DNA from 4 places in the Rhizobium phaseoli genome. Region 4 is predicted to be linked to each of the others. Evidence: riboswitches for the same ligand, from Rfam matches in the RefSeq annotation. Region 4 holds a riboswitch; each other region holds the start of a gene.
The links. Region 4 has a riboswitch for cobalamin ahead of AMC88_RS17715 (CbtB domain-containing protein). Riboswitches for the same ligand answer to the same signal wherever they lie in the genome.
Positions count from the first base shown of each region.

Region 1: another riboswitch for cobalamin. It lies ahead of cobU (bifunctional adenosylcobinamide kinase/adenosylcobinamide-phosphate guanylyltransferase); the one in region 4 lies ahead of AMC88_RS17715 (CbtB domain-containing protein).
Region 2: another riboswitch for cobalamin. It lies ahead of nrdH (glutaredoxin-like protein NrdH); the one in region 4 lies ahead of AMC88_RS17715 (CbtB domain-containing protein).
Region 3: another riboswitch for cobalamin. It lies ahead of bluB (5,6-dimethylbenzimidazole synthase); the one in region 4 lies ahead of AMC88_RS17715 (CbtB domain-containing protein).

Region 1 is NZ_CP013532.1:2,616,597-2,624,276, reverse strand. Features, by position in the region: gene AMC88_RS12720 (adenylate/guanylate cyclase domain-containing protein) at 167-1,255, shown strand; gene AMC88_RS12715 (chloride channel protein) at 1,260-3,050, opposite strand; cobalamin riboswitch at 3,281-3,674, shown strand; gene cobU (bifunctional adenosylcobinamide kinase/adenosylcobinamide-phosphate guanylyltransferase) at 3,977-4,498, shown strand; gene cobW (cobalamin biosynthesis protein CobW) at 4,503-5,549, shown strand; gene cobN (cobaltochelatase subunit CobN) at 5,554-7,680, shown strand, end outside.
Region 2 is NZ_CP013532.1:4,000,082-4,007,761, reverse strand. Features, by position in the region: gene AMC88_RS19210 (heavy metal translocating P-type ATPase) at 1-1,025, shown strand, start outside; cobalamin riboswitch at 1,216-1,441, shown strand; gene nrdH (glutaredoxin-like protein NrdH) at 1,701-1,922, shown strand; gene nrdI (class Ib ribonucleoside-diphosphate reductase assembly flavoprotein NrdI) at 1,939-2,343, shown strand; gene nrdE (class 1b ribonucleoside-diphosphate reductase subunit alpha) at 2,322-4,526, shown strand; gene nrdF (class 1b ribonucleoside-diphosphate reductase subunit beta) at 4,706-5,680, shown strand; gene AMC88_RS19185 (adenylate/guanylate cyclase domain-containing protein) at 5,782-7,026, shown strand; gene queE (7-carboxy-7-deazaguanine synthase QueE) at 7,109-7,680, opposite strand, start outside.
Region 3 is NZ_CP013532.1:2,478,438-2,486,117, forward strand. Features, by position in the region: gene AMC88_RS12025 (FAD-binding oxidoreductase) at 1-292, opposite strand, end outside; gene AMC88_RS12030 (NADP-dependent malic enzyme) at 614-2,926, shown strand; partial or broken gene AMC88_RS34050 (RNase H family protein) at 3,028-3,126, opposite strand; gene AMC88_RS12035 (DUF2865 domain-containing protein) at 3,257-4,351, shown strand; gene bluB (5,6-dimethylbenzimidazole synthase) at 4,355-5,044, opposite strand; cobalamin riboswitch at 5,087-5,273, opposite strand; gene AMC88_RS12045 (3-deoxy-7-phosphoheptulonate synthase) at 5,645-6,712, shown strand; gene AMC88_RS12050 (hypothetical protein) at 6,944-7,510, opposite strand.
Region 4 is NZ_CP013532.1:3,670,819-3,678,498, forward strand. Features, by position in the region: gene AMC88_RS17690 (sigma-54-dependent transcriptional regulator) at 1-204, opposite strand, end outside; gene AMC88_RS17695 (sensor histidine kinase) at 201-2,075, opposite strand; gene AMC88_RS17700 (sulfite oxidase-like oxidoreductase) at 2,188-2,850, shown strand; gene AMC88_RS17705 (hypothetical protein) at 2,835-3,461, opposite strand; gene AMC88_RS17710 (CbtA family protein) at 3,458-4,192, opposite strand; gene AMC88_RS17715 (CbtB domain-containing protein) at 4,205-4,414, opposite strand; adenosylcobalamin (AdoCbl) riboswitch at 4,427-4,569, opposite strand; gene AMC88_RS17720 (histidine phosphatase family protein) at 4,646-5,200, shown strand; gene AMC88_RS17725 (putative bifunctional diguanylate cyclase/phosphodiesterase) at 5,686-7,257, shown strand; gene AMC88_RS17730 (acetate/propionate family kinase) at 7,380-7,680, shown strand, end outside.

The DNA of each region.
Region 1 (7,680 bases), 1.1 Mb from region 4:
GAAGCCAGCGGGTTCGGCATTGCCGCCCATTTGCCCGAATTGCGGTCATAAGATCGCGCCGGCTCATGCGGAGGTTTAGGAAATTAAAGATCATATTCAGTGGCTTATCGATCAGGGAATCACCTGCGAGCATATCGGTGATCTCGTTTCCGGTCTGTGCGAGCGGTTGATCCAGGATGGATTTCCGATCTGGCGGGCGAGCATCAGGATGCCGTCCCTGCATCCGATGTATCGCGGCGTTTCCGCCAGTTTCGTGCGCGGCGGCGCGACCATTCTCGAAAATGCGGAGCACGGCAGCGAGACCGAGCGCAGCTTCGAGAAGACGCCGATCTTCTACCTTTTGAGCCGCGACGAAAGCCGGGGGCGATGGAACCTGGCCAAAGGCGAGGGCCTCCACTACAGCGAGCTCAACGAGTTCGCGCGTGGCGGCGGCACCGACCACGTGATCAGCATTTTCGAATTCCCGAAAGAGGTGGCGCTGCGCGGGCTCGGTTTTTCCCTTACCAGCGACGCGCCGTGCGGATTTTCCGACGGGCAACTGGAGGTCATCGAACAGCTTTTGCCGGCGCTGGGGCTCGCCGCTTACCGGGTGGCTGTGTCGAAGACCGCCACTGAGATTCTTGCGGTCTATACCGGCGCCAAGACGAGCGCGCGCATCTTGGCCGGAGAGACTCAGAGGGGGATGGGCGGTTCTATCAATGCCGCGATCCTGCTTGCCGATCTTCGCGATTTCACGGCCTTGACCGATGTCTATGATCCCGGTGAGATCGTCGGCTTTCTCAACGAGCATTTCGATCTGATCGACCGGCATGTCGAGGAAAATTCCGGCGAGATTCTCAAGTTCATGGGCGACAGCGTGCTTGCGATCTTCCCAACGGACGCCGTGGATTCGAAAAAGGCCTGTCTGGCCGCGTTGGCTTCCGCCAAGAACCTGCTGAAGGCAAACGAAGTGCTCAACCGCGAGCGGACGCTGAATGGCGGCCCGGATATCGGCGTCGATGTCGTGCTTCATGTCGGCGAGGTATTCTATGGTAATGTCGGCGCTCGGGGCAGGCTCGACTTCACGGTGATCGGCAGGGCCGTCAACGAGGCTTCACGGCTCGAAAAGCTTTGCGGCACGCTTGGAGAGAACCTGCTGATGTCGGAGAGCTTCGCGAAGACCTGCGCGGCCGCCAGCGAATATCTGGGCTCTTTCGACTTGCGCGGCGTCTCGAAGAGAGCCGACGTTTTCCGGCTCGCCGACACCGCCTCGTAGCGGCTCAGATCTCGCCCGACACTTCGCGGCGGCGGCGATCGAGTTCTTCGCTGTAGCGGCGCAGCGTGTGGCTTTCGCTAAGCTGGCCGACCACCTTGCGCTCGATCAGATTGTTGACGACGGCGAGCGCTTCGCTTTCGCTCTTGTCAAAGATTGCCGCGGCCTGCCTGGCGTTCATCTGCGGCTGCAGGAAGTCATTGCGGTAGCGGACGAAATCGGCAAGCATCTGGCTCTCGTCCTGAACATCGGTCGGGTTGGCGTAGATCTCGGGCACCAGTACGAGCCCGGCGTATTTGTCGTTCTCCTCGACGAGAATGACACGCTGCGTCGAGCCGATCGGGAAGGCCTTCTTGAACTCCTCCAAGGAGATGCCCGCTTTTGCGGTCTTGACGTCGGCGCGCATCAGCTTGTCGACCGTCAGGTTGCGGATCCAGCCGACGTCATGGGCGCTGCGGATGCTTTCGCCGCGCAGATGGAAGCGCCATGTAGCGAAGGAGTAGCCGAAGGTCGAGCGCACGACGAGCGAGGAGGTGATGACGGCGGCAAGCACCAGCGCCGTGATCGGAAAATCGCCGGTGATCTCGAGCGCCAGGAAGGTCATCGTCAGCGGCCCGCCGATGACGGCGACGGCAAGCGAACTCATTCCGACCACGGCATAGATGACCGGCGTCAGCGTCGCATCGGCGAAATAGGGACCGCAATAGGCAAAGAGCTTGCCGAGCAGGGCGCCCATAAACAGCGAGGCGAAAAACAGGCCACCCCTGAAGCCGGAACCGATCGAAATCGCCGAGGCCAGTGATTTCAGCAGAAACAGGCTTACCAGCGCCGGGATCGTCACGTCGCGTGAAAGGTTGAGATGCAGTGCGCCGTGGCCGGCCGAAAGGACCTGCGGCGAGATCATCGCCAGGAGCCCGACGATGATACCGCCGAGTGCGGGCCGGAAGGGTGGGGCGATCGAACTCTTGCGCGCCAGCTCCTCGATGAAGGCGACGCCCTGCATGAGGAGAATGCCAACACCGGCGCAAAAGCAGCCAAGCAGCAAGGCCGGGATATAATCGGCCGGAACGACGGAGCCGAAGGTGCCGATATCAATGGTGAAATCGCCCTCGGCAAGCAGCCTTGCGGTGAGGGTGGAAACGAGGGCGGAGACCACGACCGGGGTCAGCGAGACGATCGTGTAGGTGCCGATGATCAGTTCGAAGGCGTAGAAGGCGCCGGTCAGCGGCGCGTTGAAGGCGGCGGCGATGGCGCCGGCCGCGCCGCAGCCGACGAGAACGCGCAGGTCCGAGCGGCGCAGCTGCAGCTTCAGGCCGAACTTGGAGGCAATTCCGGCGGCAAGCTGGGTATAACCGGCCTCCAGGCCGACGGAAGCGCCGAAACCGTTTGAGATCAGGTTCTGGACGGCGACGATAATGCTGTCAGTGAGGGAGAGACGGCCGCCATGCAGCGCATTGGCCTCGATCGGATCGACCATCGGTTTCTTGCGCCGTTTCGCCAGCACAAAAAAAAGCAAGCCGAGCAGGACGCCGCCGATGACGGGGGCGGTGAGCAGCAGCATCTTGTCCTCGATGATCGACGCGCTGAGCCTTTCGTTGTCGGCTATGCCGAAGACCAGCTGGTGCAGCTCATTCGAAATGTAGCTCATGCCGGTGACCGCCAGCCCGGAGGCGATGCCGACGACGGCGCCCGCCAGCGACAGGCCGACCTCGCTGCGGCGCGTCAGGGCGCGCAGCCGCCCCGGGTCGAAGAACACACGCAGCGCACGGAAACGGCGCCGATCCAATTTCATAAGCATGGCTAGACAATTAGGCGGAGAGAGGCCCGGTCAAGGGCAGGGGTGCTGTCCGCTTGCGACGCAATTGCGGCAAAAACCCGGCGCGCGGGCTAAATTTTTATGACGTAAGCAACTGATATAAGACGACTTTTTAGCTGGGATAAGTCGCTTTTATGCGAGATCCTCTTCCGGCCGGCCGTCTTCGCAGTCATACCAAGGCCGTTGACTCCATCCCCCGGCTTGCCTAACCATCCTCGGATATAACGGATGGTTTCGGATCGGCAGTTGCCTTTCCGGATGAAAAGGGAATGTGACGGGGTGGACCCAAGCCGGGCGCCTTCATCACAGCCGACCCCGCGACTGTAGAGCGGTCAGGGTCTTCCATCCGGCATCGAGTTCTTTGGCTGACAGCTTGCAATGGTGCAGGCGGGCGAAGGGGCGACGTGCCGGAAAAGCCACTGGAAATGCATGGTGATCAACCGGGGTGGGACGCCTCTTTCTCTACGAATCGTCCGCCTTTTCACAAATGCAGCCGGGAAGGCGAGGCGGATCCGCTGGCACGATCAGGGGCGACCGGATTCCGGTCCGCCCCGATCGCGGCCGATAACCGCGAGCCAGGAGACCTGCCTTCCGTGCCGGGCGAGAAGCCCACCCTTGGGCAAGAGACCCGCTGCCAGCACGGAGGTTGTTTTGGCTGAACGAATGAATTCGGCGCTGCCTTGTGCGGTGCGACGGTGGGGTTTCCCCTTCTCCCCAGCGGGGAGAAGGTGGCCCGAAGGGTCGGATGAGGGGGCCGCGCGGCAGTTCCATCCTTTTGCCCTTCGCGTGCGCTCGGCGCATTCGCGGCTTAGCCGCTCACCCCCTCAACCGCCTGCCGGCACCTTCTCCCCGCTGGGGAGAAGGGGGATTCGGCGCCACCTCGCCCTTCCCAGCGGGAGCGCTTGCACATGACGGCTCCCTCCAATTCCACCTTCATCCTCGGCGGCGCACGCTCCGGCAAATCCCGCTTCGCCGAAAACCTCGTCATCGCGACCGGCCTCGATCGCCATTACATCGCGACCGGCCGAGCCTGGGACGAGGAGATGCAGGCGCGGATTGCCCAGCACAAGGTCGATCGCGGGCCGTCATGGACCACGCACGAAGAGCCCCTCGATCTCGTCGGCGCGCTTGCCGCCATCGATGGCGAGAGGCGCATCGTCCTGATCGACTGCCTGACGCTCTGGGTCACCAATCTGATGATGGAAGAGCGGGATATGGCGGCGGAGTTTGCCGCACTTGCGGATTTCGTCGCGCGGGCAAAGGCGCGGCTCGTTTTCGTCTCCAACGAGGTCGGTCTCGGCATCGTGCCCGAGAACCGCATGGCGCGGGATTTTCGCGATCATGCCGGCCGGCTCCACCAGATGATCGCGGCGAAAGCCGCCGAAGTCTATTTCGTCGCGGCAGGCCTGCCGCTGAAAATGAAGGGTTAGATTTATGAACCAGAAGATTCCCGCAACCGTCATCACCGGCTTTCTCGGCGCCGGCAAGACGACGATGATCCGCAACCTGCTTACCAATGCCGGCGGCAGGAAGATCGCGCTTATCATCAACGAGTTCGGCGATCTCGGCGTCGACGGCGATGTTCTGAAGGGCTGCGGCGCCGAAAACTGCAGCGAGGACGACATTATCGAACTTACCAACGGTTGCATCTGCTGCACCGTCGCCGACGATTTCATCCCGACGATGACCAAGCTGCTTGAGCGTGAACAGCGGCCCGACCACATCGTCATTGAAACTTCAGGCCTCGCCTTGCCGCAGCCGCTGGTCGCGGCCTTCAACTGGCCTGACATTCGCACACAGGTGACCGTCGACGGCGTCGTTACAGTGGTCGACAGCGCGGCTGTCGCCGCCGGCCGTTTCGCCGACGACCACGATGCGGTCGAGGCGGCGCGCAGCGAGGATGAATCGCTCGATCACGAGAGCCCGATCGAGGAGCTGTTCGAGGACCAGCTCACCTGCGCCGATCTGATCGTGCTCAACAAAACCGATCTGATCGACGTGGCCGGTCTCGGACGGGTGCGCGACGAGGTCGCTTCCCGCACCCAGCGCAAGCCGGTGATGATCGAGGCGAAAAACGGCGAAGTGCCGGCCGGCATTCTGCTCGGCCTCGGCATCGGCACGGAGGGCGACCTCGCCAACCGCAAGTCGCACCATGAGCTGGAGCATGAGGACGGTACACCGCACGACCACGACGAATTCGACAGCTTTGTCGTCGAACTCGGCCCGGTCGCCGACCCCGCCGGCTTCGTCGGGGCGCTGAAGAGCATCATATCAGCCCATGATGTGCTGCGCCTGAAGGGCTTCGTCGATGTAGCCGGCAAGCCGATGCGCCTGCAGTTGCAGGCCGTCGGCAGCCGCATCGATCATTATTTCGATCGCCCCTGGGGCTCAGGCGAAGCGCGCACCACCCGTCTCGTCGTCATCGGCCTGCATGAGATGGATCAAGGCGCGGTGAGGGCGGCGATCGAGGCGTTGGTGTAAACCCATGCATCTGCTTCTGGCCCAGCAGGGAACGATCAGCGACGGCGAGGATGCGATCGACCTCGGGCAGACGCCGGGCGATATCCTGTTCCTGTCGGCGGCCGACAGCGAGCTTGCGGCGATCGCGACCGCCCATCGCGCCTGCGGTGGGCCGTATTCGCTGCGGCTTGCCAGCCTGATGAGCCTCAAGCACCCGATGTCGGTCGATACCTATGTCGAGCGCACGGCGCGGCAGGCCAAACTCATCATCGTGCGGGCGCTGGGCGGCGCCAGCTATTTCCGCTATGCGCTGGAGGCGCTGCATGCCTGTGCGGCCCGTAACGGCGCGCTGGTTGCCGTGTTGCCGGGTGACGCCAGGCCGGATGTGGGGCTGGCGCCTTTTTCGAACATCGCGGCCGACGATCTCGATGCACTCTGGGCCTATCTGATCGAGGGGGGCGATGCCAATACGCGCTCCTTTCTCGATTATGCCGGGGCAATATTGTCGGGCGCGGAAAAGCCGGCGCCGGCGGTGCCGCTGATGAAGGCCGGCATCTGGTGGCCGGGGCAGGGGCTGATCGGGGTCGAGGAGTGGCGGCGGGTGACAGCGCCTTCATGGGCCGAGTTTGCGGCGGAGAGTATGGTTGTAGCGGAGGAGGGATTTGAACCCCCGACAATCGCTATCAGCTTCTATCGCGCCCTCGTGCAGAGCGGCGAAACCCGCCCCATCAAAGCGCTAATCGATGCCTTGCAGGCGCAGGGCCTCCGGCCGCTGCCAGTCTTTGCCTACAGCCTTAAGGATCCTGTCTCGACGGGCATTCTCGAGAGCGTGTTCTCGGCGCTGAAACCCGACGTCGTGATCAACACCACGGGCTTTGCGGTCTCCGCACCGGGCGCGGACCGGCAGCCGACGGTGCTGGAGGCGAATGGGGCGATGGTGCTGCAGGCGATCCTGTCGGCCTCATCACGAGAAGCATGGGCGGCCTCCTCGCAAGGCCTGTCGGCGCGCGATCTCGGCATGAATGTGGCGCTGCCCGAAGTCGACGGCCGGGTGCTGGCGCGGGCAGTCTCCTTCAAGACGGCGGCGCGTTATGATACGGCCGTCGAGACCAACATCGTCGCCAGCGAACCAGACGGCGGCCGGGTGCGCTATACGGCGGAACTCGCCGCCAATTGGGCGCGGCTGCGCGCCACGCCGGCACGTGACCGACGCATTGCCCTTGTCATGGCAAATTATCCGAACCGCGACGGTCGGCTCGGCAACGGGGTCGGTCTCGACACGCCGGCCGGCAGCATCGAGGTGCTGCGCGCGATGGAGGCAGCGGGTTACCCGCTCGCCGATATTCCAGCCGATGGTGACGCGCTGATCCGGCATTTGATGGAAGGGCCGACCAATTCAGGTCATGACGGCCGGGTCGTCCGCGAGACATTTTCCCTGAGTCTCTACAACAGCTTCCTGGCGTCTCTTCCAAATCAGATTCAGGGTGAGGTAAAGGCCCGCTGGGGCGAACCAGAGAACGATCCGTATTTTCGTGACGGCGTCTTCGCCCTGCCTTTCGCCCGCTTCGGCGGCGTCCTTGTCGGCATTCAGCCGGCGCGCGGATACAATATCGATCCGAAGGAGAGCTACCATTCGCCGGATCTCGTGCCGCCGCACGGTTATCTTGCCTTCTATGCTTTCCTGCGCCGCGAGTTCGGCGCCAATGCCGTCATCCACATGGGCAAACACGGCAATCTCGAATGGCTGCCGGGCAAGGCGCTGGCGCTGTCGGAAGGCTGTTATCCCGAGGCGGTGCTCGGACCGTTGCCGCATCTCTATCCCTTCATCGTCAACGATCCGGGCGAGGGCACGCAGGCCAAGCGGCGGACGGCCGCCGTCATCATCGATCACCTGACGCCGCCTTTGACACGCGCCGAGAGCTATGGGCCGCTCAAGGATCTGGAAGCTCTGGTCGACGAATATTACGAAGCCTCCGGCGGCGATCCCCGCCGCATCCGGCTGCTCAGCCGGCAGATTCTCGATCTTGTCACCGATATCGGCCTCGACCGGGATGCCGGTATAATCGGCGGCGAAAGCGAAGGCGAGGCGCTGAAGAAGCTCGACGCCTACCTCTGCGACCTCAAGGAAATGCAGATCCGCGACGGGCTGCAT
Region 2 (7,680 bases), 330 kb from region 4:
CGACGCCGGCGGCGATCGCCGCCTCGCTTTCATCAGGCGCGCGGCGGGGTCTGCTGATGAAGGGCGGCGCGGTCTTGGAAGCGCTCGGCAAGGTCACGATGGTCGCTTTCGACAAGACGGGCACGCTGACGGAAGGCAAGCCTAAGGTGACCGATATCGTCGCCTTCGGAATGAGCGAGGCGCAGGTCTTGTCGCGCGCGGCAGTGCTGGAGCAGGGCTCCAGCCATCCCTTGGCGCTGGCGATCCTCAACCGCGCTAGGGCAGACGGCGTTCCCGTGCCGCCGGCTTTCGAACTGGAAGCGCTGCCGGGCAAAGGTGTCCGCGGCAAAGTCGGCGGCGAGACGCTCGATCTGCTGTCGCCGTCCGCGGCCCGCGAGCGCGGCGCCCTCGACGGCGAAAGGGATGCAGGCATTATGGCGCTGAACGACGAGGGCAAGAGCGTGTCGGTGCTGCTCGTCAACAATGTTGCGGCCGGCCTGGTCGCCATGCGCGACGAGCCGCGCGAGGATGCCAAGGTGGGGCTTTCCACGCTCAGGTCGGCCGGTGTCAAAGCAATGATGCTGACGGGCGACAACAAGCGGACGGCGGCCGCCGTTGCCGGCATGCTCGGCATCGACTGGCGCGGCGAGATGATGCCCGAGGACAAACAGCGGGTCGTCGTCGAATTGAAACGCCAGGGTTTCGTCGTCGCCAAGGTCGGCGACGGCATCAACGACGCGCCGGCGCTGGCGGCTGCCCATATCGGCATCGCCATGGGCGGCGGCACCGATGTGGCGCTGGAGACGGCGGATGCCGCCGTGCTGCACGGGCGCGTCGGCGACGTGGCACGGATGATCGAACTGTCGAAACGGACGATGCGCAACATCCTGCAGAATATCACCATCGCGCTCGGTCTGAAGGGGGTGTTTCTGGTGACGACCATTGCCGGCATCACCGGGCTCTGGCCGGCGATTCTTGCCGATACCGGCGCCACCGTGCTGGTGACGATCAACGCGCTCAGGCTGCTTCGACTAAAGGGACAATGACTATTCGGGGACGACTCGTGCCGGACCGGGAAACAAAAATCTGAGGCCCGGCTACAGGCCATCCGAACCTTCTCCACAGCCTCGTGTCGTTAAGCCTTCCTTATCCATATTTTTCACAGGAACGCAGCGATTTCAAACCTGTCGTAACGCGATGCACAAACCATCCGTTGACGTAATTCTGGATTCGCGTACTATATCTAGTGTTCAAGGTTCCTTCGATTCGTCAGGATCGCGGGCGAAGATGGGAATACGGTGCGTTTCGCCATGACGGCGCAACAAGGCCGGAGCTGCCCCCGCAACTGTAAGCGGCGAGCAACTGTCCGATTTCAGGTCACTGAGGCATGATGCCTCGGGAAGGCTGGGGCAGCGTGCTTCGACCCGCGAGCCAGGAGACCTGCCTTGAACGAGATGTCCACGGGCGGGGTGTCCGGAAGGTCGCGTGCATGAAAGCGGAACGATCCGCGCCTGTTGCGCTGCCCTGAACGCCCGCATGAGCACTTCGGGGTTGAAGTCATGTCCAGAATATCAAGGCCGCCGCCCGCGCAAATCCCGAAGGGGATCGTATCGGGCGTTTAAACCGCCGACTTTGCCAGATCACCATCAAGCGTTGCCCCGGACGTCGCAAGGCGCCCGATCCCAGTATTGCGTCCTGAATTTGACATCACGAGGAACATGATGAGCGTTACCGTCTATAGCAAACCCGCCTGCGTCCAATGCACCGCCACCTATCGCGCCCTCGATCGCCTGGGTGTCGACTACGATATCGTCGATATCTCCCAGGATGCAGAAGCGCTCGATCGCGTCCGCAGCCTCGGCTACATGCAGGCGCCCGTCGTCATCGCCGGCGAGCGGCATTGGGCGGGTTTCCGTCCCGATATGATCAGCGCGCTCTCCTGACCCGAGGAGAAAGGCGATGGGGCTGATCGTTTATTATTCCAGCCGATCCGAAAATACCCATCGCTTCGTCGCCAGGCTCGGATTGCGCGCGGCCCGCATTCCGGCGAGCGGTGCGGACGCGTTTCATATCCGCGAACCCTTCGTGCTTGTTGTGCCGACCTATAGCAGCGGTGACGGCAAGGGCGCCGTTCCCAAGCAGGTGATCCGTTGCCTGAACGATGCGGAGAACCGAAAACACATCCGGGGCGTGATTGCCGCGGGCAACAGCAATTTCGGTGAGACATACGGGCTCGCCGGCGACGTGATCTCGCGCAAATGCCAGGTGCCTTACCTCTACAGGTTCGAGCTCATGGGCACGGAGGAGGATGTCGCCAACGTCAAACACGGAATGGAACGATTTTGGACACGGGAACAACTCTGACGCGGGATGCCGGCGCAAAACCGCATAACACTTTTGCTCATCCCACCGGCGAACGCTCTTTGAAAGCGGCGGAAGCGCTCGACTATCACGCGCTGAACGCGATGCTGAACCTCTATGACGATGAGGGACGGATCCAGCTCGACAAGGACCGCATGGCGGCCAAGCAGTATTTTCTGCAGCATGTGAACCAGAACACCGTGTTCTTTCACAATCTCAGGGAAAAGCTCGATTACCTCGTGACCGAGGGCTATTACGAGCAGGAGGTGCTCGACCAGTATTCCTTCAATTTCGTGCGCGACCTGTTCGACCAGGCCTATGCCAGGAAGTTCCGTTTCCCGACCTTCCTCGGCGCCTTCAAATATTACACCAGCTATACGCTGAAGACCTTCGACGGAAAGCGCTATCTCGAGCGCTACGAGGATCGCATCTGCATGGTGGCGCTGACGCTGGCGCGCGGCGACGAGGCGCTTGCCCGCGACATGGTCGACGAAATCATTTCCGGCCGTTTCCAGCCGGCAACGCCGACCTTCCTCAATGCCGGCAAGAAGCAGCGCGGCGAACTCGTCTCCTGCTTCCTGCTGCGGGTCGAGGACAATATGGAATCGATCGGTCGGTCGATCAATTCGGCGCTGCAATTGTCGAAGCGCGGTGGCGGCGTGGCGCTGTCACTGACGAACATCCGTGAGGCCGGCGCCCCGATCAAGCAGATCGAGAATCAGTCGTCGGGCATCATTCCCGTCATGAAGCTGCTCGAAGACAGTTTTTCCTATGCCAACCAGCTCGGTGCTCGCCAGGGGGCGGGCGCCGTCTACCTCAACGCCCATCATCCTGATATCATGCGGTTTCTCGATACCAAGCGCGAAAATGTCGACGAGAAGATCCGCATCAAGACGCTGTCGCTCGGCGTCGTCGTGCCCGACATCACCTTCGAACTCGCGAAAAACAACGAGGACATGTACCTGTTCTCGCCCTATGACGTGGAGCGCGTCTACGGCGTGCCCTTCACCGAAATTTCGGTGACGGAAAAGTATCGCGAGATGGTGGGGGATGCGCGCATCTCGAAGAAGAAGATCAAGGCGCGCGAATTTTTCCAGGTGCTCGCCGAGATCCAGTTCGAGAGTGGTTATCCCTACATCATGTTCGAGGACACGGTGAACCGGGCGAACCCGATTGACGGGCGCATTTCGATGAGCAATCTCTGCTCCGAGATCCTGCAGGTCAGCGAGGCAAGCGAATACAATGACGACCTCTCCTACAAGCATCTCGGCAAGGATATTTCCTGCAATCTTGGCTCGCTGAACATTGCCGCAGCCATGGATTCCGCCGATTTCGGCAAGACGATCGAGACCTCGATCCGGGCGCTGACGGCCGTTTCCGACATGAGCCATATTGCCTCGGTGCCGTCGATCGAGAAGGGCAATGACGAGAGCCATGCGATCGGGCTCGGCCAGATGAACCTGCACGGCTATCTCGCCCGCGAGCGCATCTTCTACGGTTCGGAGGAAGGCGTCGATTTCACCAACATCTATTTCTATACGGTGACCTATCACGCGATCCGCGCCTCGAACCTGCTGGCGGTCGAACGCGGCACAAGCTTCAAGGGCTTCGAAAATTCGAAATATGCCTGCGGCGACTATTTCGACAAATACACCGAGCAGGAATGGAAGCCGGCGACCGAGAAGGTGCAGGCGCTGTTCGACAAATCAGGAATCCATATTCCGACACAGGACGATTGGGCGGAGTTGAAGACGGCTGTCATGGCGTCCGGCCTCTATAATCAGAACCTGCAGGCGGTGCCGCCGACGGGATCGATCTCCTATATCAACCACTCGACCTCCTCCATCCATCCGATCGTCTCGAAAATCGAGATCCGCAAGGAAGGCAAGATCGGCCGGGTCTATTATCCGGCCCCGTTCATGACCAACGACAATCTCGATTATTATCAGGACGCCTACGAGATCGGGGCGGAGAAGATCATCGATACCTATGCGGCGGCGACCCAGCATGTCGACCAGGGCCTGTCGCTGACCCTGTTCTTCCGCGACACGGCGACGACGCGCGATATCAACAAGGCGCAGATTTACGCCTGGAAGAAGGGCATCAAGACGATCTACTACATCCGCCTTCGCCAGATGGCGCTGTCCGGCACCGAGGTGCAGGGCTGCGTGTCTTGTACGCTGTGAGTTTGCGCTGCTGGCCGAGAGTTTCGAGCTTGTAGCCCCCTCATCCGCCTGCCGGCACCTTCTCCCCGATGGGGAGAAGAGACAAGCCGATTGCATGGCGTTCCCCTCTCCCCAGCGGGGAGAGGGCAGGGTGAGGGGGCCCCGCACCCCGTTAGAATTTGTGGAAGAAAGACCACCCAATGAACATATCCATAAAGCCAATCAGCCGCGTGCGCGCCATCAATTGGAACCGCATTGAGGACGATAAGGATCTCGAAGTCTGGAACCGGTTGACCGGCAATTTCTGGCTGCCGGAGAAGGTGCCGCTGTCCAATGACATTCCCTCCTGGGCGACGCTGACGGCGGCCGAGCAGCAGCTGACCATCCGTGTCTTCACCGGGCTGACGCTGCTCGACACGATCCAGAACGGCGTCGGCGCGATCAGATTGATGGAAGATGCGATGACGCCGCATGAGGAGGCGGTGCTTTCCAACGTCTCCTTCATGGAGGCCGTGCATGCGCGCTCCTATTCCTCGATCTTCTCGACGCTGTGCTCGACGCCCGACGTCGACGATGCCTATCGCTGGTCGGAGGAGAACGAGTTCCTGCAGCGGAAATCGGCGCTGATCATGGAGCAGTATGGCTCCGGCGATGCCTTGAAGAAGAAGGTTGCCAGCGTCTTCCTCGAAAGCTTCCTGTTCTATTCCGGCTTCTATCTGCCGATGTACTGGTCAAGCCGCGCCAAGCTGACCAACACGGCCGACATGATCCGGCTGATCATCCGCGACGAGGCGGTGCATGGCTATTATATCGGCTACAAATTCCAGCGCGGGCTCGAGCGGCTTTCCGAGGAGAGACGGCAGCAGATCAAGGATTTCGCCTTCGACCTGCTGCTCGAGCTTTACGACAACGAGGCCAGATATACCGAGGCGCTCTATGACGGGCTCGGACTGACCGAGGACGTCAAGAAATTCCTGCATTACAACGCCAACAAGGCGCTGATGAACCTCGGCTATGAGGCGCTTTTCCCGGCCGAGGCCTGCAAGGTCAATCCGGCGATCCTGTCGGCGCTTTCGCCGAATGCCGACGAGAACCATGACTTCTTCTCCGGCTCCGGTTCGTCCTATGTCATCGGCAAGGCTGTGGCGACCGAGGACGAGGATTGGGATTTCTGAGGCTTTATCGCAGTCTGCCCTTATCATTTGCTTCCCTGTCGCCCACATTCAGCGGAAGTGAATTCGACCCTCGCCGATCACATGATGTAGCGGAGTTTTTGATGTCGCCTTTTTTGAACAAGACCGGGACTGCCGTTGAAGCGGACGATGGCGTCTGGCCGATCCGCAGGAGACGGATTCTCGATTGGCTGGTGAACGAGACGCGGGGCGAGCGTTTCATCGACAACATTCTGGTGCAGATGTGCGGGAAGCTGCTTTCGGCCGGGGTGCCGGTGGCCCGGGCGACATTGCATTTCCGGACGAACCATCCGCAATGGATCGGTGCCCGCATCCTCTGGAAGGAAGGGCTCGCAGAGGCAAAGATCAATACTTTCGCCTATGGCGTCGAAAATACGCCGGAGTTCCTGACCAGCCCGGTCAACGCGATTCATCAGGGTGCGGGGGAAGTGCGCAGGCAGTTGGAAGGCGCAGCCGACGGCGACCTGGATTCATTCTATCAGGAACTGCGCGACGACGGCCTGACCGAGTATATCGCCTGGCCGCTCGAACACACTTTCGGCAAACGGCATGTGGCTACATTTTCCACCAGCCGGCCGGGCGGTTTTACCAGCGAACATGTCGATTTCCTGCGTGATCTCCTTCCGGCCCTGACCTTGATTAGCGAAATTCGTCTGAAGAACATCATGGCGCGCACGCTGCTGCAGACCTATGTCGGGCCGCATGCGAGTGAGCAGATCCTGTCGGGCGTGACGACACGCGGCAGCGGCGCCACCGTCGGTGCGGCAATCATGATCTGCGACCTGCGCGACTTTACCGCGATCTCCGATCTCTGGCCACGCGACGATGTCATCCATTTGCTCAACGATTATTTCGATGCGATGTCGGATCCGATCGAACGCCATGGCGGGGAAATTCTGAAGTTCATGGGCGACGGATTGCTGGCCATCTTCCCCTTGAGCAAGGAGACGGCCTGTGCCGATCTGCTGCAGGCGATCCGCGAAGGGCAGGCATCGATGGCCGAGTTGAACGAGCAGCATGCACGGGCGGGGCGCGAACCGCTGCGTTATGGCGTCGGCGTGCATGTCGGCGACGTCATGTACGGCAATATCGGTTCGCGTCGGCGACTGGACTTCACCGTCATCGGCCCGGCGGTGAATATCGCCTCGCGGCTGGAAAGCCTGACCAAGGAGGTCAAGCGTCCGGTGCTGCTGTCGCGGGCCTTTATCGAAATGGCGGGCTGCGCGAAAGACATGGACAGTCTCGGCACCTTCCCGCTGCGCGGGCTCGGAGAGCCTGTCGATGTCTTCGCTTTTCCTGAACACTCAAGCGCGTCGCGTCAAATCTGATTCACGCAATGCGCCTTAGCTCTCTTTTTTTATAAGCATGTCGTTGTCCCGGAATCGCGGCACGCATTGGGCTCCGGCAGGTTCAGACGCCGCGTTTGTTTCCCCACAGCAGCACATGCAGCTGCGGCAACACGCGCGGGGCAAACCATCCGTCTGCCGTCACCTTCTCGACGAGCCAGTGCATTCGGTCCATCACGCCGTCGATATCGATGCGGGCGTCGTCGTCATCGGGCGGCGGCGGCGTATGGTTGCCCGGCTGAAGGTAGAGGGGGATATAAGGGTAACGCTGGCCCGCTTCTTGGGCAAAGGCGTAATCGTCATCGTCGAAGACGACGATTTTCAAAGCGATCTCCGGCCCGCCGGCGGCGAGCCGGAGGCAGTTGTCGACCTGATCCCAATCGGTCAGCATTCCGCTCGACGGCGGCTTGGGGCTCAAGACCAGGACATCGAGATCGCGAAACCAGTTCCGGGCGACGCTCCCCTGCGTTTCCAGCGCGAAGCGGTATCCTTGAGAATGGCCGAGTTCGATCAGTGGACCCAGCGGCTGGATCGCCGGATTGCCGCCGGACAGGGAAACCGTCATCGGCCGGCCGGCGGAAAGCTTCGTGACCTCCTGCCAGATCGCCTCGGTGGACATGGGAATCCACTGATCCC
Region 3 (7,680 bases), 1.2 Mb from region 4:
CTTCGCACATGGCGTTGCCGGCAATGCCGTGCCCGCCGCCGCGCACCGACAGGAGCAAACTGTTGTCGCGGGCAAACCGCACCGCGCGCACGACGTCGGCCGCCCCGGCGCAACGCGCGATCAGTCCGGGCCGACGGTCGATCATCGCGTTCCAGATCGCCCGAGCCTCGCTGTAATCCGTATCCTTGCTGGTCAGGAGATTGCCGCGAAATCCAGCGGCAAAAGCATCCATGGCCACGTCATTGACCATCGTCTGCCCGCTTTGCAGCGTCGTCAGGTTCAAATTGTCCATGATTTCCTCCCTGCGACCGGCGCCCCGCACCGTCGCGGGCGGCATTTTGCGCTTGCGGCCGTCGCCAGACAAGTTTCCCCAAAAGGATTAGCTGCCGCATGGGCCGCGACGTCGGACATGACAGAGAGATCGGGAGAATGGCGGCAGGCCTCATCGCAGGGCGGAAGCTTGGCCCAGACCGCTCGCTCCACTTCCCACGCAGCCCTGGGAGATCGGCTGGCCCCTCACGAAAACTTCGCCTATCCCCCATTTCCATACTGTCGCCCGTATCCGATTGATGTATGGAGGGAACTCCAGAAAAAGACGTGCACGGAGGCGGCAATGGATCACCAGGATAAATCCAAGACGGACAAGAACCTGACGAGCGGCGATCTCGACGAGCAGGCGCTGTTCTTCCACCGCTATCCCCGCCCCGGCAAGCTGGAGATCCAGGCGACCAAGCCGCTCGGCAACCAGCGCGATCTGGCGCTCGCCTATTCGCCGGGCGTCGCCGCCCCTTGCCTCGCCATCCGCGACAACCCTGAAACGGCGGCCGACTATACCTCGCGCGCCAATCTCGTCGCCGTCATTTCCAACGGCACCGCCGTGCTCGGCCTCGGCAATATCGGCCCGCTGGCTTCCAAGCCGGTCATGGAGGGCAAGGCCGTGCTCTTCAAGAAATTCGCCGGCATCGACGTCTTCGATATCGAAATCGACGCGGCAAGCGTCGACCAGATGGTCTCGACCGTCAGCTCCTTGGAGCCGACCTTCGGCGGCATCAATCTCGAGGACATCAAGGCGCCGGAATGTTTCGAGGTCGAGCGGCGCCTGCGCGAGAAGATGAAGATCCCGGTCTTCCACGACGACCAGCACGGTACGGCAATCATCGTCGCCGCGGCGATCCTGAACGGCCTGGAGCTCGCCGGCAAGTCGATCGAGAACGTCAAGATCGTCGCCTCGGGCGCGGGTGCCGCCGCCCTTGCCTGCCTCAACCTGCTGGTAACCCTCGGCGCAAAGCGCGAAAACATCTGGGTCCATGACCTCGAAGGCCTCGTCTATGAGGGCCGCACCGAGCTGATGGATGAGTGGAAGGCCGTCTATGCCCAGAAGAGCGATACACGCACGCTGGCTGAAAACATCGGCGGCGCCGATGTCTTCCTCGGCCTGTCTGCCGCCGGCGTGCTGAAGCCGGAGCTGCTGGCGCAGATGGCCGACAAGCCGCTGATCATGGCGCTCGCCAATCCGACGCCGGAGATCATGCCGGATCTGGCCCGCGCCGCCCGTCCGGATGCGATGATCTGCACGGGTCGCTCGGATTTCGCCAATCAGGTCAACAACGTCCTCTGCTTCCCCTATATCTTCCGCGGCGCGCTCGATTGCGGCGCCGAGACGATCAACGAGGAAATGAAGATGGCGGCGGTGCGCGCCATTGCCGCGCTTGCCCGCGAAGAACCATCCGATGTCGCCGCCCGCGCCTATTCCGGCGAGACCCCGGTCTTCGGTCCGGACTATCTCATCCCCTCGCCCTTCGATCCGCGCCTCATCCTGCGCATTGCGCCGGCCGTCGCCAAAGCCGCCGAACAGAGCGGCGTCGCCCGCCGCCCGATCCAGGATTTCGACGCCTATTTCGATCAGCTGAACCGTTTCGTCTTCCGCTCCGGCTTCGTCATGAAGCCGATTTTCACCGCCGCCAAGGCTGCCGAGCGCAAGCGCGTCATCTTCTCGGAAGGTGAAGACGAGCGCGTGCTGCGCGCCGCCCAGGTGCTGCTTGAAGAAGGCCTGGCCAAGCCGATCCTCATCGGCCGTCCGCAGGTCATCGAAACCCGGCTCAAGCGCTACGGCCTGCGCATTCGCCCGCTGCAGGATTTCGAAGTCATCAATCCGGAAGACGATCCGCGCTTCCGCGAATATGTCGATCTCTATTTCTCGCTCGTCGGCCGCCGCGGCGTCATTCCGGAAGCCGCCCGCACCATCGTGCGCACCAACACGACAGTCATCGGGGCGCTGGCGCTGAGGCGCGGCGAAGCCGATGCGCTGATCTGCGGCCTCGAAGGCCGCTATGAAAAGCATCTGCGCGACGTGCGCCAGATCATCGGCAAGCGTCCGAACGTGCGTGATTTCTCTGCGCTCAGCCTGATGATCTCACAGCGCGGCGCCACCTTCTTCACGGACACCTACGTCACCTTCAATCCAAGCGCCGAGGAGATCGCCGAGGCAACGGTGATGGCCGCCGAGGAAATCCGCCGTTTCGGCATCACCCCGCGCGCCGCTCTCGTCTCGCATTCCAATTTCGGCTCGCGCGAATCCGAAAGCGCCACCAAGATGCGCAACGCCCTGCAGCTCGTGCGCGACGCCGCCCCCGATCTCGAAGTCGATGGCGAAATGCACGGCGAAAGCGCCATCACCGAAGCCCTGCGCAAACGCGTCATGCCGCACACGACGCTGCATGACGAGGCAAACCTGCTGGTTTTCCCGAACCTCGATGCCGCCAACATCACGCTCGGCGTGGTCAAGTCGATGACGGATGGCCTGCATGTCGGCCCGATCCTCCTCGGCGCCGCCATGCCAGCCCATATCCTCGCTCCCTCCGTCACCTCCCGCGGCGTCGTCAACATGGCGGCATTGGCCGTCGTCGAGGCATCGCAGCCGGCTTAAGCCGGCTGCCGCCAAACGAGAGCGCCGGCCCCGGCGAAGCCATATCAACCGCCCGCTAGAACAGGATGATTTTAGGCCCCGGTCGGCCTGAAATCTGAATCTTACCGCTCACACTGTTCGCCATCATGCTCTAGCGACAGACGCCCTCTGTCGGCGAGCGCATCGGCCCGTTCGTTGCCAGCAATCCCTGAATGGCCTTTGCTGGAAAAGATGACGAAAATACGCTAGAAATTTCACTGAGCTTATTAAGAGAAATGCGTTAAGGAAAACGCGCGGCCGGTTGAAGTCGCATTCGACCCACCGACCGTTTGCTCATTCCGGGACGACGCCGTGAAACGCCGAAACCTGTCTTTTGTGCTTCTCCTTGCCGTCGCGACGCCCGTCGCTGCCGAGACGAGCGCCATCTGCGACGACTTGCGCGGTCGTCTGGCCGACTTGCCGCGATCCATCGGCACCGGCAATGGGCCGGAAGCACGCCACTTTGCCGGCGCAATTGCCGAGCAGAATCTTGAGCTGCGCAAGGTCCGCAACGACCTGCGCAGCTACGGTTGCACCTCGGGCAGCATGGTGGTGATTGGCGGCGAGAATGGTGATTATTGCGCCGAGCTCTCGCAGGCCGAAGCCCGGATGATCGACAATATCCGCTATCTCCAGGATCGCCGCGCCGAACTGCGTCAGGGCGGCGGTGATGACGGCGGGCGCCGCGAATTGATGGCCGCGCTCGAGCAGAACGGCTGCAACAGCGAGAATTTCTACGACCCGTCCGAGAGCAGCGCCGACGACCCTGCCCCGAGCATCGACGAGCAGGCGATGCGCGGCGATACCTTCATTCCGCTCGGAGGCGGTGAAGAGATCGATCCGCGTTATGGCCTGCCGCGCACCGAGATGCTTTCGCCGGTCAGCACCATCTGCGTGCGCAGCTGCGATGGCGGCTTCTTCCCGATCAGTTCGAACGCCACCTCGGTCGATTTCGGCCGCGATGCTGAGACCTGTGCCAAGATGTGCCCCGGCATCGAGACCGAGCTCTTCTATCGCGACGTCAGGAGCACGGAAGCCTCGAACATGATTTCGGTGGCAACCGGCTCACCTTACAGCGCCATGCAGAACGCCTTCGCCTACAAGAACCGCGCGCCTGGTGAAAAAAATACCTGCGCCTGCAATCTCACCGCCTATTACGAAGAGATGCGCAGCAAGCAGGCGGTGGGCGAGCCGCCGCCGCAGGGCTCGATCACCACGATCCGCACCAATCCGCCGACAAAAGGTGCAGCGACAACACCCTCCCCGCAACCATCCGTTCCAGATCGTCCCTACGATCCCACGCAGAACAAGGTCCGCCAGGTCGGTCCACAATTCCTGGCCGGCGACCAGGGCTCGATCGATCTTGCCAATCCGGCAAAGCCAGGCCCGCAGCCGCAACAGCAGTGACCGCTACGGCTCGCTCCGTCCCCAGCCATCGTGGAAGACGAGTTCATCGAGCGGCAGCCGCTGCCGCCAGCCTTTGACGGAAAGCTCCGGCTCGTCATACAGCCGGTCGACGAAGCCGGCACAGAGCCATGCGACCACCTCGATATGATCGGGGATGCCGAGAATGGTTTTCAGTTCGCCTTCGCGAAAGATGCTGACCCAGCCGATGCCGATCCCTTCGGCGCGCGCCGCAAGCCAGAGGTTCTGGATGGCGCAGACCGTTGAATAGGAATCCATCCTGGGATTGTGCGTGCGCCCCAGCACGACGCTGCCGCTACGCGTGGGATCGCAGGTCACGCATATGCCAAGCGGCGCCTCGGCGATGCCCTCAAGCTTCAGCGAGCGGTACGCCTGCCGCCGCTCGCCGTCAAACATCAGTGCCGCTTCCTCATTCGCTTTGGCGAAGGCATCCCGGACCCGCGCGCGCACCTCTGGGTTTTTCACCAGGATAAAATTCCACGGCTGCATGAAGCCGACGGAGGGCGCGTGATGGGCGGCCGTCAAGAGCCGCGCCACGACGTCATCCGGCAACGGATCGGGCAGGAATTGGCTGCGAACATCGCGCCGCGTCATGATCGCGTGATATACAACCTCGCGTTCGGCCAGAGAAAAACCGGATGCCGCCGACATGGCATCCTCATCAAAGGGTCGCATCGTCAAATCCCCAACAACGCAACCGCCCGCCGTCCGCGCGGGTTGGGTCTATCTTGCCAGGCCGGTCTTCTGACTTGGCGTCATCCGTCTGCCGCAGCCTTCCCGGCAAAAGCCAGTGGCATAGTAAAGCGGCGGGCGTCGGCCTTACAGCGTTGGGCACGTTCCGGTCTTGCACCGGATTCCCGATTCTCCCGCCTGAAGAGCGGGCACCTGACGGAGCATCTATTTCAGGAAAGCGCTTCCCGGGCAAGCGCCGGCAGCAGAGCCTGGAGAGGCCATGACGAAATAGCGGTCGGCTTCCTGGCCCCGCCAGTGGACAGGCAGCGGCTGGTCATCACAACGCTTGCAAATGCATTGGACAAGCCTTTGGCCGACCCTTCTTTCAGGCTGCAGATTCTGCGTGACAACGGAAGGCCGCCACGCTAAATACGCCGCATGTCGATCACTTCTGTCTACGCCTCGCGATTTTATCGGTACCGCTGCTCACAGCGGATGCGGGTCTATGCGTAACTGAAGTCGACGCGACGACAACCCGAACAGCCGCTAGTCTACCTGGCGGCTTTTTTGTTCCGCTCGGTATGACCAAACAGGAGCCATACCGTGTCCGATACCATCGATGATCTGCGTATCCTCGAGATCACCCCGCTGACCAAACCCGCCGATATCATCGCGGAAATCCCCCGAACCGCTGCCGTCAGCGAGACGGTGACCAGCAACCGTCGTGCGATCCATAAGATTCTCGAGGGAGAAGACGACCGCCTGATCGTCGTCATCGGCCCTTGCTCCATCCACGATCCTGCTGCGGCGCGCGAATATGCCGAGCGGCTGGCGGAACAGCGGCAGCGCTTTTCCAGCGACCTCGAGATCGTCATGCGCGTCTATTTCGAAAAGCCCCGCACCACGGTCGGCTGGAAAGGCTTGATGAACGATCCGCATCTCGATGGCAGCTACTGCATCGAGGAAGGGCTTCGGATTGCCAGGCGCCTGCTGCTCGACGTCAATGCTATGGGCCTGCCCGCTGGCGTCGAATTCCTCGAGACGATCACGCCGCAATACATTGCCGACCTCGTGAGCTGGGGCGCGATCGGCGCACGCACGACCGAAAGCCAGATCCATCGCCAACTCGCCTCCGGCCTTTCCTGCCCGATCGGATTCAAGAACGGCACGGATGGCGGCGCACGCGTGGCGCTCGATGCCATCCTCGCCGCCTCGCAGCCGCATCACTTCCCCGCCGTCACCAAGGACGGCCAGGCTGCTATTGCCTCAACGAAGGGCAACGAGGACTGCCACATCATCCTGCGCGGCGGCAAGCGCCCGAATTATGACGCTGCCGATGTCCAGGCGGTGGTCAGCGAAGCCGTCAAGCTGGGCGTGGATCCGCGCATCCTCATCGACGCCAGTCATGCAAACAGCAACAAGGACCCGATGAACCAGCCGCATGTGGTCAAGAACGTCGCCGGACAGATCGCCGCCGGCAACCGCCACATCAAGGGCATGATGATCGAGAGCAACCTCGTCGCCGGCCGCCAGGATCTCGTCCCCGGCAAGCCGCTAGTCTACGGCCAATCCATCACCGACGGCTGCATCGACTGGGACATGTCGCTCGCGGTGCTGGAAGACCTGGCGAAAGCTGCCCGCGAGCGGCGCAAGGCAGCTCTCGCTGCCTGATAAACAGCATCAAGCGCGGCGGGCAGACACCCGCCGCCCAACGGGGCGGTGGGGGCCAACCCCGTATCTCACGGGTAGGTCTACCGGATACGGCTTCATAACTCACGCCCGGATGATCGATCCAAGTTCCGATTTGAAAACTGGTACGAGCAACGTGGGGTTACTAACCAACCGCCCGCCATCATGGGTGGAGCCGAGGCCGGATCATCGCCACGCGGTATAGGAGCAGATTCAATAGAGCATCCGTGGATCCACTGAATCGGGCTCGTGTTCAGTCGCGACCCTGTAATAGGTACGCACATTGTCGCGCTCGTTTTCGTAAGTCCACTTCAAGCCCCATCTGCATTCGTCGGTCTTGCACTCACGACTCTTCGATTCGAACATATCGAGTTGAAATGCCTCACCATTGATTTGACCGGTGATTGAGCCCGTTTTCCCGTTATCCTTCGATATGAGTTCAAACGCCCCTGCTCGACCATCCAGACAGTAGATCTTGCCGCGATAGGTTCGCTCGCCGGTCTCCAGCTTCCAGAAATTTGTCTTCACCTGCCATACCCTGTAGCGACCCTTGCATTGCTGCCTTTCGGCCGAGCCGATCTCAATCGTTCCCCCCATCTCCTCACTCTCATTGCTCGCAGTCACCTTTCCCAGCACCGGAGTACCCGTTGCGAGGTAGCTTCCCTCGACACCACGGACAAAAAGATATGAACATCCTGCGACTGTGAAACCCATTGCCACCATGAAGCTGGCGATCGTGAAACCACGCAGCGTCCACGCGCATCTCAAGACAGCCAGCAATGCTATACCTCCAGGTTCATCCTCATGTTTGCGGATGCCAAAAGAGCGGGTTGGAGCAGTGGGCGACCGGTCGCTACCAGCCAGAATAGCACTGAAATTCAGGTCACAATATTTCCCACAATTCAGAGGATGAATAAATGCCACAGCTCATCTTGAAATAGAATACTCCG
Region 4 (7,680 bases):
CTTCTGCATCAGCGTCATGCCGTCGATGCCGGGCATGCGGATATCGCTGACCACGACCCCGGGAAAGCTGTAGCCGATCAGCTCCAGCACATGATCGCCATTCGAAAAGGTCTCGACGCTGAAGCCGGAAAGCTCCAGCGCCTGCGCCGTCGACCGGCGCAACTCTTCTTCGTCGTCGACCAGCAGGATCTTCGCTTCGTTCATTCCGCCGCCTCCGGCATCAGCCCTGCCGCCGATTGCAGCTCAATGCGGAAAACTGCGCCCCCTTCGGGATGATTGGCGGCGGCAAGGCTGCCGCCGAAATCCTTGACGATGTTATAGGAGATCGAAAGCCCGAGACCGAGCCCCTTGCCGACGCCTTTCGTCGTGAAGAACGGATCGAAGATGCGCTCGGCAATCGCCGCCGGCACACCCGGTCCATGATCGCGCACCGTCAGCACGACCTTACCGGCCTCCTTGAAAGCCGAAATCTCGATGCGCCTGTCGTCCAGCCCTTCGACGGCATCGGCGGCATTGGAGATGACGTTGACCAGCACCTGCTGCAGACGCACCGAACCCGCCCGCACGACCGGCGGCCGTATTCCGAGATCGAGCCGGAGCTCGGCGTCCGCCGCCTTCAGCCGCCATGCGACGATTTCCAGCGTATCGCGTATCGCCTCGTCGAGAGGAACCGGCCCGAGTTTCTCGTTCGGTTTGCGGGCGAAGTTGCGCAGGTGCCGGCTGATCGAGGCCATCCGGTCGATCAGCCCGCCGATCCGCCTGATATTGTCCCTGGCCTCCTCCATTCGCCCGCGGTCGATCAGCACGGCGGCACTGTCCGTATAGGTCTTGGCGGCGGCGAGCGGCTGGTTGAACTCATGCGAAAGAGCCGCTGACATTTGCCCGAGTCCGGCAAGCTTGCCGGCCTGGATCAGATCGGCCTGGGTCTGGCGAAGCTGCTGTTCGGTCAACCGCCGCTCTGAGATCTCCTCTTCGATGCGGCTGTTGACGCGGGCAAGATCGGCGGTGCGCTCCTCTACCCGCCGCTCCAGCTCGCCCTGCGCCTCGGCCTGCATCTGCATGCGCTCGGCAAGCCGCGCCCGCCGCTGGCGAAGCACAGCGACGGCAAGCGCTGCGATGCAAAGGATGAGGAAGACGGCTACCAGTGCGGTGCGTGCTTGCGCGCGGATGGAGCTGGTTTCCATCAGCACGTTCACCGTCCAGTCCTCGGCCGGCATGTAATGCGACAGCACCAAATATTCGCTTGCACCCCGATCGCTCGCCAGCGTCATCAACTCGTGCTGTTCGAAGCGATGACGCGTCACCGGCAGCGCCGTCAGCCTGGCATTGGCATAACGCCGCGAGGCTTCCGTACGGGCGATGCGGTCGGCTGTCAGCGGCAGGATCGCCCCGTAGAGCCATTCCGGGCTGCCCGACATGAAGATGATGCCCTCCGGATCGGAGACGAAGATCTTGTATTCCCCACCGCTCCACGAGGATTCGATCATGTCGATATCGACCTTGAAGACGATGACGCCTCGAATATCCGCCTCGACCCGGATCGGCGCCGAGAAGTAATAGCCGCGCTTCAGCGAGGTGGTGCCGAGCGCATAAAATCGCGCCTGCCGGCCTTCAATCGCCTCCTGAAAATAGGGCCGGTAATTGAAATTCTGCCCGACGAAGCTTCCCGGTCCATCATAATTGCTGGCCGCGATCGTCTCCCCGTCCGGCTTCACGACATAGATGTCGGACGACTTCAACAGCCCGTTGATCTCCTTGAGGTAGAGATTGGCAGTCTCGCGCAACGCCATGTCGTCGGGGGTGCTGACCAACTCCTTGATATCGTCGTGATCGGCAATCAGCGCCGGCAGCGCCTCGTAGCGGTTGAGATGGCCGCTGAGCGCCGAAACGGCAAGGCGCAATGCCGTTCCCGCCTGCGCCGAAGCCTCCTCCATATAGGCGCGCGTCGCAATCGCGCTTCCATAGGTGAAGAAGGCTAAGATGACGAGCGGCACCACCAAAAGCCCCGCTATCGCACGATATCTCGAAGACAGGTCCGGCTCCTCCCTTTCTGCCTCCACTCCCCAGCAAGGCACGCCCGACGGGCTCCAAGTCTAATGATACGGACGGGGATTTCCAAGGGTCTGCCGAAACTTGACACCAGGCGGGGCCGAATGTCCTATTGCGGCAACGCAAGGAGACCCGCTCATGAGCGACGACCAGACGCCCGCCGACAGCAAGCTGACCAATTCCAAGCGCCGCTGGGCGGCGGAGGGCAAATTCCTGACCGGCCGCGTCAGCCGTCCTCAAGCCGAGCGTCTGCCGCCCGGTCAGCACCTCGTCAAGAACTGGCCGGTGCTCGACCTCGGCCAGCAGCCGGTCATTTCCACCGACAGTTGGCGGCTCGCTGTCCGCGGCCTGGTCGAAACACCGCTCACCCTCAACTGGGCCGCCTTCCAGGCGATCGAGCAGAGCACCAACGTCAGCGATATCCACTGCGTCACAACCTGGTCGCGCTACGACAACAACTGGAAAGGCGTTTCGACGCGGGACCTGCTCGATCTCGCCATTCCGAAGAGGGAGGCGGCCTACGTCATGCTGACGAGTTATGACGGCTACACCACCAACCTGCCGCTTGTCGATTTCGCCGCCGAGGACGCGATTCTGGCGACCTCATGGGAAGGCCGGCCGCTGACGCCGGATCATGGCGGCCCCATGCGCCTCGTCGTTCCGCATCTCTATTTCTGGAAAAGCGCCAAATGGCTGCGCCAGATCGAGCTGATGCCCGCCGACACGGCCGGGTTCTGGGAAAAGAACGGCTACCACATGTATGGCGATCCGTGGCGCGAACAGCGCTATTCCGACGACTGAGCCGTCGGCCGCAAGACGCGTCCAAGCGCAAGGACGGCAAGACCGAACAGGGCAGCAACTCCTGTCAACGATGCCATGCTGGCAGGATGAAGCGGCACTTTGCTCCAATTCGGCTTGACGATGTCGGCGGTGTTGAAGGCCTCGCCGCTGAACTGGCAGGTGATGAGCGCGAGCCCGCGACGCACCATATCTGCGTCGATAGCCGAGATGATTTCACCCGCCGCAGTCGCCTCCCGCGGCATCTCCCGCATCGACAGCAGCACGGCTTTCGTCGCCGCAAGATAGGCATGGGCGCATTCGTTGAAAGGGCTTTCCTCATCCTTCACGCTGCCCGGCATCCGGCCCCACACACAATAGGAATACTGGATCTCGGCATAGTTCAGGACGCGGCGGAACGGTTCGTTCGTGTCGACCGCCCGCGACGCGAGCTCGATAATCCCGCTGCGGTAATCGGAAAGCACCGCCATCTCGCCGTGGGAAACAGCGGGGACATCGAGACCGGCATGGGTGCCGCCGGTACCGCGCTCATGGGCAGACGTGTTACTCGCAAGCAATGGGAACAGACTTGCGGTCAGCACGAGAGCCGCAAGCCTGCCGATGCGCCGGCTCACCGGAAAGCGGGCCGCAGCCCGCCCTTGAGGGCAAGCCGTCTTTCCGCCAGCACTCCGAAGGCAAGGCCGAGCGTTGCCCATAGAATCGCGTGCATGCCGAGCGAGGTCGTGCGGAATCGCCAGAGCACCATTGCCGAAAAATTCTCCGGCACCTCGTTGATCGGCGGCAGCAGATAAAGTACGACGCCGATGAAGACGAGATAGGCGAGACCGGCGATGATCGCGCCGTTCCAGAGACCGAAGCGCTCGCAAAGGCGGCGCGCCAGCGCCACGGCGGCAATCAGCGCCGCGACCGAAACGACGATCATCAGGAAGAACAGCTCCGTCCTGACGTTGATCGTGTCGGGGCTGCCGACCGCCGGCGGATTGGCCGGATATTTGATACCGGGAACGAGCACGATCGCCACGAAGGCGGCGATGGCGATGGCGGCAGAGGTGCCACGCGCCGAAAGAGCGCTGAAGCGGCCGTGCACGAAAGCAAAGGCGAGGGCAAAAAGCCCACCGACGGCAACGCTGTAGGCCATGACGCCGGTGAAGAGGCCAAGGCCGGCCTGCGTGGCGCGGCTGACGATTTCAGGTTCGGCCGCTTGCCCAGCCGCCTGCGCGCTCGCCTCCTCGAAGGCGATCGCCGCATCGACCAGCGGCTCGCCGAAGGTGTGGGCGAAGGCGAAAACGAGGATGCCAGCAATCAGGCCCGCGAACATGCCGCGAAGCAAAAGGTTTCCAACCATGTCAGTATTCCCTTAGTGGCAGGGAAAGCCGAGGAGATGACGGCCGTCATGCACGAACTCATGCACATACATGCCATTGAACAGCGCCATTGCGCCTTCCTCGGTGCCGACGAAATAGATGGCGATGAGCATCAGCAGGCCGCCGAAGATCGCCCAGGGGAGGATTTCGCCGACGGGGATCGGCGCCGGTACCGCGACGGGCGTGAAAGTGGTGTCAGACATGTATTCCTCCGGAATGACGCGTTCAGTCGAAAGAGTGCTTGTGCGGCAGGGTCTGACTTCCAGCGCGAAGAGTTTTCGACACGCTGGTCACAGTGGCGCGACCGCGCCGGATTTCCACCGGCTTCCAAACCCGCAACAGCACGGTTATATCTGCACGCCGAAGACACTGTCAACGAAACTTCACGAGCGCCTAAGGGCCATCCCCACCGCTATCCGGAGATCAGCACGACCGTGAACACGCGCCTCACCTGGATCTGCCACGGCGCGACGGCTGCGAGCCGCAAGGCCCTGTTCCCGCTCGACGAACCGCTGGAAGGCAAGGCCGCAGAAGAAGCGGGCAGGATGGCCGCCCTGCCCCGCGCCGACCGTATTGTCACGAGCCCCGCCTTGCGCGCCCGCCAGACAGCCGAGGCGTTGCGGCTTCGGGCCGCGATAGAGCCGTCGCTTCGCGACTGCGACCATGGCCGCTGGGCTGGCAAGTCGATCGCGGCGATCGAGGCGGAAGAGCCGGAAAACCTCATTGTCTGGATGACCGAGCCGGAAGCAACAGCGCACGGCGGCGAGAGTCTTGCTGAGTTGCGAAAGCGCGTCGCCGGCTGGATGGACAGCCAATCGGGCCTCGGCGGTCACGTCATCGCCGTCAGCCACGCGGCCGTCATCCGGGCGGCGGTCGCGCATGTGCTTCAAGCGCCGCCCTCTTCCTTCTGGCTGAGCGACGTCGAGCCACTTGCCATCCTTCGTATGACCAGCAACGGCAGCCGCTGGTCTCTGCGCTTCCAGCATTAGAAATTCCTCATCTTATCCAGCCTTACACAAGCAAATCGCATCATTGCTGTTGAACCCGGTTTGCCGGGACTACTTCCTTGTCCCAAGGAGATGGAAGAATGACATATGATTGGAGTGGAGAACGTACGCGGCGCCTGCGTTTGATGCGCTTCGCCACGTACACGGTACTGGCCGGTCTCATCGTCAGCGTTCCGCTGTTGATTGTCACCGCCTGAAGCACGAAAAAGGGCGAGCATGCGACAGCACGCTCGCCTTCGTTGTTCTTCTTTCTGATCTTTGCAGTGCCAACTGGCTGCGGCAATTATTCTCCTTATGGTCGAAATCGGTGCAATAGCTGCAATGCTAATCCTGGTTGCATCGCAACGTTATCCAGTCTCCTGACGGCACAGCGGCAAACCGCCCCCTCTGATAATTCGCCTTCTGGTTTCAACGAACATTTCAGATTTTCGTGATATCTCGACGCGGGTGGAGATGGAGAAGGCATAATGCCGGTGTTTTTCCAAAGCAGGGCCGGAAGGCAATGCATGTCGGTTGTCGGGTTTGGAATAACCCTCTGGCTCCTCGGTACACTGCTGCACTTCGACGACAGCCTGGCTTCCTTCATGACCGGTTTCGGCGACTACGGCGCCGACAAGCTCGTTCTTGGGCTCGGCATCTCCGGCGCCATGAGCTTCATTTATTCGGTGCTGCGGATTGCCGACCTGCGCAAGGAAATGGAACTGGGCGTCGCCGCCCAGGCGAAGGCCGATTGGACAGCAACCCACGATCATCTGACCAAGCTGCCGAACCGTTACGCCTTCGAGCGCAAGATCCTCGCACGGCCGGTCAAAAGCGACGAGGCCGAAATCGAGGAATGGGACCACAACGTCACCATCTTCTCGGTCGATCTCGACGGCTTCAAGAAGGTCAACGATCTCGTCGGCCACAAGGGCGGCGACGTGCTGTTGATCGAAGTCGCCAGGCGCATCTGCGCGCTCGGCAATGCCGATTGCGTCTATCGCTTCGGCGGCGACGAATTCATCATTGTCGCCTTCGCCCTGACGGCGCAGCGGGAGGAGCGTTTCGCCAAGCTGCTGATCCAGGCCGTGACTCGGCCGATCCATATCGACGGCTTTGCCGTCGAAGTCGGTGCCAGCGTCGGCTACGATCGCTGGGCTGAGGGGACCGAACCGCTGGAGAATGCCGCCCACCGCGCCGATCTCGCTATGTATGAGGCCAAATCACGCGGTCCCAATCATTATCTCGTCTTTGAAACCTCGATGCAGGACAAGGTAGCGGAGCGCGCCTCCCTGGAAACCAGGCTGCGTGCCGCAATCGCCAATAAGGACATCAAGCCCTTCTATCAGCCGCTGATCGACCTGAAGACTGGTCAGCTCTGCGGTTTCGAAGCGCTGGCGCGCTGGACGGGCGAGGATGGCATCCACATTCCACCTCCGGTTTTTATCGACATTGCCGAGGAAACCGGCATGATCACCGCCCTGTTCGAGGATCTGCTCACCCAGGCCTGTAGCGACGCGCTCACCTGGCCGGCGCATGTCATGTTGTCCTTCAACGTCTCGCCGGTGCAGATGGAAGACAAGCTGCTGACCTCCCGCATCCTTAAAGTCCTTTCCGCAAGCCGCCTGCCGCCGCAGCGCCTGGAAGTGGAAATCACGGAAAACGCGCTGATTCAGGATCCCGCCATCGCCGCCGTCATCCTCGATGAGTTGCACGCGGCCGGCATCCAGATCGCCCTCGACGATTTCGGCACCGGCTATTCGAGCCTCGCCCAGCTCGCCCGCTACCGCTTCGACAAGATCAAGATCGACAAGAGCTTCATCGCCACCTATCGCGACGACGAACGCCAGGAAAAGATCGTCCGCGCCATGCTTGGCCTCGGCAGAAGCCTCAATATCAAGACGACTGCGGAAGGTATCGAGGAGCATGGCCAGCTCGCCTTCCTGCTGCAACTCGGCTGCGACATCGGCCAGGGCTATCTCTTCGGCAAGGCGATGCCCGCCGCCGAGGCGGGCATCTTTATCCGCGACCGCAACGCCAATCTGGCGTCGACGGCCTGACGGAGCTTCAGATGATGGGCTGCACCGCGGCAAAATAACCGATGGACCAATGCATGCCTTTCCGCCGGCTGCCCCGGCGCTAAGTTCGCCCCATCATCACGCCGCATGGAGTCTGCCAAGACATGCCCTCGAACGACTTGCTTCTGACCTTCAATGCCGGCTCCTCGACGGTCAAGATCGGCATCTTTGCCATGGAAGGCGCCAAGGCGCGGCCCATTGGCAAGGGCGTGATCGATCTCCGCGCCGAACCGCTTTCACTCGGACTGAGGCGGGGGCCGCAGACATTCGACGTGCCGTTGAAGGCGGAGGTGACGGAAGACCTGCACGATGTCATCGACGAGACTTTCGCGCGTCTCGCCGATCATTTCGACATAGCCGCCAGCCGCGCCGCCGGTCACCGCGTCGTCCATGGCGGCGACCGCT